Regions from separate parts of the Arthrobacter sp. HLT1-20 genome, predicted to be linked through region 2. Evidence: predicted binding sites of a transcription regulator. Region 2 holds the regulator's gene; the other holds the start of a gene.
What was found. The regulator Rex, encoded in region 2, represses fermentation and respiration genes when NADH is low (regulators of the CRP and FNR family bind a similar motif). The targets are predictions, from matches to a motif close to CTTGTGAANNNNTTCACAAG.
Positions count from the first base shown of each region.

Region 1: the regulator Rex is predicted to act here: its motif matches at 835-854, upstream of ACX80Q_RS09910 (glyceraldehyde-3-phosphate dehydrogenase).

Region 1 is NZ_JBTNDR010000015.1:16,871-19,320, forward strand. Features, by position in the region: gene ACX80Q_RS09905 (YaaA family protein) at 1-692, opposite strand, end outside; gene ACX80Q_RS09910 (glyceraldehyde-3-phosphate dehydrogenase) at 935-2,425, shown strand.
Region 2 is NZ_JBTNDR010000002.1:109,591-112,040, forward strand. Features, by position in the region: gene ACX80Q_RS01815 (hypothetical protein) at 81-788, shown strand; gene ACX80Q_RS01820 (redox-sensing transcriptional repressor Rex) at 924-1,622, opposite strand; gene ACX80Q_RS01825 (glutaredoxin family protein) at 1,816-2,118, opposite strand; gene ACX80Q_RS01830 (HAD family hydrolase) at 2,258-2,450, shown strand, end outside.

The sequences.
Region 1 (2,450 bases), on a different contig from region 2:
TCGCCGGCAGCCTTGGCTAACTGTTCGGGCGTCTGCGGGTCCTTGCCGCGGCGAGTGACTAGGTGCCGCGCCAGCTCCCCGCGCGTGTGTTTGGCAAAGTGTGAAACCACCTTGCGGGTGCCGTCGCGTTCGGTGAAGACGTTGATGGCCACGGTGTGTTGCGGATCGGGCGTCCATGCTGCGGCGTAGCTGCTGGAGCGGCAATCCACCAGGAGGTGTTCCGCAGCATGCTCATTGAGCGCCGCGGCCAGTTTCGGCTTCCAAAAGCTGGCCAGCTTGCCCAGACCCGGTAGACCCACGGACATGGAAAGCCTGTAGGCCGGAATCCTGTCGCCAAAGCGCACAGCGCCCCACAGCCCGGAAATGACCATCACGGTTGCGTCGGCTTTCTTTTTTTGTGCGACAGTCATGCTGCTGTAGCCCAGGGCATCGAAGAGCACCCCTGTGTAAATGGTGTGGGCCGGGGCTGCCGGTTCCTGGATCAGCCGGGTATTCCGATGCACCTCGTGGGCCAAGGTTGCCCCAACGCCCAGCTGGCTCAACGCGTCGTGCTGCTCGGAGACGGCGGCTAAGGCCATGGCCACCTCCGCCCGTGCCGGTGTCAGCGCGGGGAAGCTGAGCTCGGCCAAGTCCACAGGATTTCCTGCATCGGCGGGGGTCTTACCTTCGGAAGGGGGCAGCAAAATGAGCACACTTGAGCTTAGCGGCCGCTTGACTGCCCACATTCCACCCCCTCCGGCCTCGCGAACGTACAGTTAATGCCGATGTTGGCGCGGAACATAGGCATTAACTGTACGTTCGCGAGGCCCGGGCCGGGGGTTGACGTAGACCGGTCTAGTGAATTGAATCACTGAACTCGCGCGTAGCCCCGGCGCACTGTCACACTGGATTTGGCTTGAACCAAGGGTGTTTTGAGCTAGAAGAGGTTATTTACGTGGTGCAACAACTCGTGACAAACAACTGCGACACAATCTTGGATTCCTGGATTGGACGTGAATCCATGGCGGAAGCAATGATTCCGCTCATCGGCAGGCTCTACCGGGACAACAATGTCCTCACCAGCATCCATGGCCGGTCACTGATCAACCAGTCCGTCATCAGCCTGCTCAAGGCCCACCGCTTTGCCCGCCAGGTTGACGACGTGGAACTTCCCGTGGAAGAAACCCTGCCCCTGCTCCAGGTGCTTGCAACCCTGCAGCTGGGTGCCGCCTCGCTTGACCTGGCCCGGCTCCTCTCCAACTTCAAGGCCTCGGACGAGAGCGACCTGGAGACTTTCCTGCGCACTGAACTGGCCGACGTCGTAGATCGCTTCGGCGCCGACGAGCGCACCAGCACCGATGTGGTCCTGTACGGGTTCGGTCGCATTGGCCGCCTGCTGGCCCGCATCCTCATTGAGCACTCCGGTGGCGGCCACGGTCTGCGCCTGCGCGCCATTGTGGTGCGCAAGGGCGGCGACGCCGATCTGACCAAGCGCGCCAGCCTGCTCCGCCGCGACTCCGTCCACGGTCCGTTCAACGGCACCATCACGGTTGACCAGGAGAACAACATCATCCTGGCCAACGGCACAGCCATCCAGGTCATCTACTCGGACAGCCCGGCCACCATTGACTACACGGCCTACGGCATCCACGACGCCCTGGTGGTGGACAACACGGGCCGCTGGCGCGACGAGGAAGGCCTGTCCCAGCACCTGGCCAGCAAAGGCGTGGCCAAGGTCCTGCTGACGGCGCCGGGCAAGGGCTCGTTGAAGAACATTGTGCACGGCATCAACCACGCCACCATCTCGGCGGAAGACAAGATTGTCACGGCCGCGTCCTGCACCACCAATGCCATCACGCCAGTGTTGAAGGTCCTCAACGACAAATACGGCATTGTGCACGGCCACGTGGAGACAGTCCACTCCTTCACCAATGACCAGAACCTGACGGACAACTTCCACAAGGGTGACCGTCGCGGGCGCTCGGCAGCCTTGAACATGGTGCTGACCGAAACCGGTGCTGCGAAGGCCGTGGCCAAGGCCCTGCCCGAGCTCGAGGGCAAGCTGTCCGGCAACTCGATCCGCGTTCCCACCCCGAACGTGTCCATGGCCATTTTGAACCTGACCCTGGAAAACGGCACCACCAAGGATGAGGTCAACACGTACCTGCGCGACATGTCGCTGAACTCGGGCCTGCGTAAGCAGATCGACTTCATCGATTCCCCTGAGGTTGTCTCCAGCGACTTTGTTGGCTCCCGCCGCGCCGGCATTGTGGACGGCCTGGCGACCATCAGCAACGACAAGCACCTGGTGCTGTACGTCTGGTACGACAACGAATTCGGCTACAGCTGCCAGGTGGTCCGCGTCATGGAGGAAATGGCCGGGGTCCACCCGCGCGCCTTCCCTCTCCTTGACGCCCCTGCCCAGCCGGTAGCGGCGCTCGTCTAGCGTTTGGCACCTAAGGCGGGTCCGG
Region 2 (2,450 bases):
CGCGGCCTTTCTCTTTGCTTGGCCAGCTTCCTGGCCCCAGTCTTCAGCCCGGCCGCGGCACAACCGAAAGAGCAGCTGCCATGACCACGCCCGGTGAAGAACCCCAAGAGCACCCCACATCCCGCCCGGGAAGCTATGGGGAAATAGCCCCAGGTGTCCCCCGCTATGGCCAGTACGCCCCCGCCGGGTGGGAGCCGCCGCAGGACGTCAAGGATGCCCAGGCTGCCCTGAGCCCATCCTCCGATTTGCCCGCGGCACCCCAGTATCCAGGATTCCGTGGCGGACTAGCCGCCAATGCCGGCTCCGCTGACGCACAGTCACCCTTGGCTCCCCCTGCCCGCGTCATCTTGGCTGTCCGCTTGATCATGGCCGCCGGCATCCTGCAGGCGGCCTCCGCGGTGGCGCTTCTGCTGGTGCTGCTGGTGCCGGCGGTCAAGACCAGCGTCATGGAAACCCTCCGGGCCTCCATGGCGGACTACCCTGCCTTGGTGGAGGCCTATGCGGATCCGGCCATTGTCAACGCTGCCTTGTTCATGGCCTTTGTCATCAGCATCGCCATGACAGCGGTCTACTTTTGGTTGGCCATCAAGATTCGCCGCGGAGCCACGTGGGCCCGGACTACGGCACTTGTTCTGGCGTGCCTGTCGCTGCTGATGCTGGGGCAGCTGAATCCACTCAGCTTCATCCAGATTGCCTTGGGACTCGTTGCAGTGGTTTTCTTGCACCGCTCCCCGGCCAAGGAGTTCTTCCTGGCCCACAAGGCCCGCAAGGGTGCCGCCAAGCGCTAAAACCCGCCGCCGGGCCTGCCGGGCCTGCCGGGCCTGCCGGGCCTGCCGGGCCTGCCGAACGTACAGTTGATGCTGATGCTGCGCGCAAACATCAGCATCAACTGTACGTTCACGAGGCAGAAAAGGGCGGGTGGCTTAGACGCCGGGGCTGTCCTGTCCCAATAGCGGATCCTGCAACCGCTGGGCGTGGTACGCCAGGATCTGCAACTCGGTGGCCATATCCACCTTGCGGAGGTTCACGTCTTCCGGGACACTCAGGGCCACGGGCGCAAAGCTGAGAATGCTGTGGACTCCGGCCGCCACGACCCTGTCACACACGGACTGTGCCACCGCGGCAGGAAGCGCCAGGACCACCATGTTGGCGCGGGTGCCTGTCAAAACCGATTCCAGGTTGGCCACGTCACTGACGCGCAGCCAACCAATCTCGGTCCCCACCAGCATTTGGTCGGCATCGAGCAGCGCCACCACATCAAAGCCGCGTGATTCAAACCCGGCGTAGCGGGCCAGGGCCCTGCCCAGGTTTCCGGCACCAACGATGGCGACCCGCCACTCATGCGTCAGGCCGAGCGCCTGGGCAATTTGCCGGCTCAGATTCGCCACATCGTAGCCAACACCGCGCGTCCCGTAGGAGCCCAGATGGGAGAGGTCCTTGCGAACGTTGGACGCGCCCACACCCGCGGATTCGGCAAGGGCCTCGGAGGAGACGTTCTCAACGCCGTCAGCCAGCAGGGCATTGAGTGTGCGCAGGTACAGTGTCAGGCGGGACACCGTGGCAGGGGGCAGCTGCCGGGCCTGTTCGGCCGGCTGGTCGCCCGGGGTCTGCACTGGGATCAAGAAAACACTCCACATTCTCAAGCTAGGCCGCCCCAGGTGAGGAACAGGTGTCCGCAAGTTCCGCCGTCGGCCTTGGACCGTTTAGAACAACTGTAGGACCTGTCCTCGGTCCCCACCAAAAGCCGCACCCTTGACCCGTCGGCCGCGCGTCGGCCGCGCTCCGTCCCAGGGCCGGCACGCAGCTTGGGCCGCGCTAGGCGCCCGCCATGGCCCGTTCCAGGATGGCGCGGAGGCGGATGGGGTCGATCTGCCAAAAATCTCGCTGAATTCCGTCCACCAGCACCACAGGAATCTCCTCGCCGTAGCGGGCCGTCAGCTCGGCATTGCCGTCAAGGCTGAGTTCCGAATAGGCCAGGCCCAGTCCGCCGGCCACCTGGGTAAGCACCTCACGGGCGTCGTCACAAAGATGGCAGCCATCCTTGGTCACCAGCTCCAGCAGCGGAATACGACGCGCGGGAACGGCGTGGTTTGTGATGTTTTCGGGGACAGAATCCATGCCTACAACGGTACCCAGTCGGAACAGCTTCGCACAGTCGGCCGTCGATTTGCCCGGCAAATGAAAGTTTCACCACAGTTAAGCCCCGCTTCAAGTGGCGTGAGCGGCACAGACGGGCTGGATTGACTAGACTCATTCCATGCCCGACGTGACTACCAACAGTGCCGAGGCCGCCTCGACCACTGCGCACCACCAGGGCGAGGCAGCTTTCTTTGACGTGGACAACACCCTGATGAAGGGTGCCAGCTTGTTCCATGTGGCCCGCAAGATGTATCAAAAGCGCGCCTTCACCCTTGGTGACGCCGCTGGCTTCGGGTGGAAGCAAGCCAAAT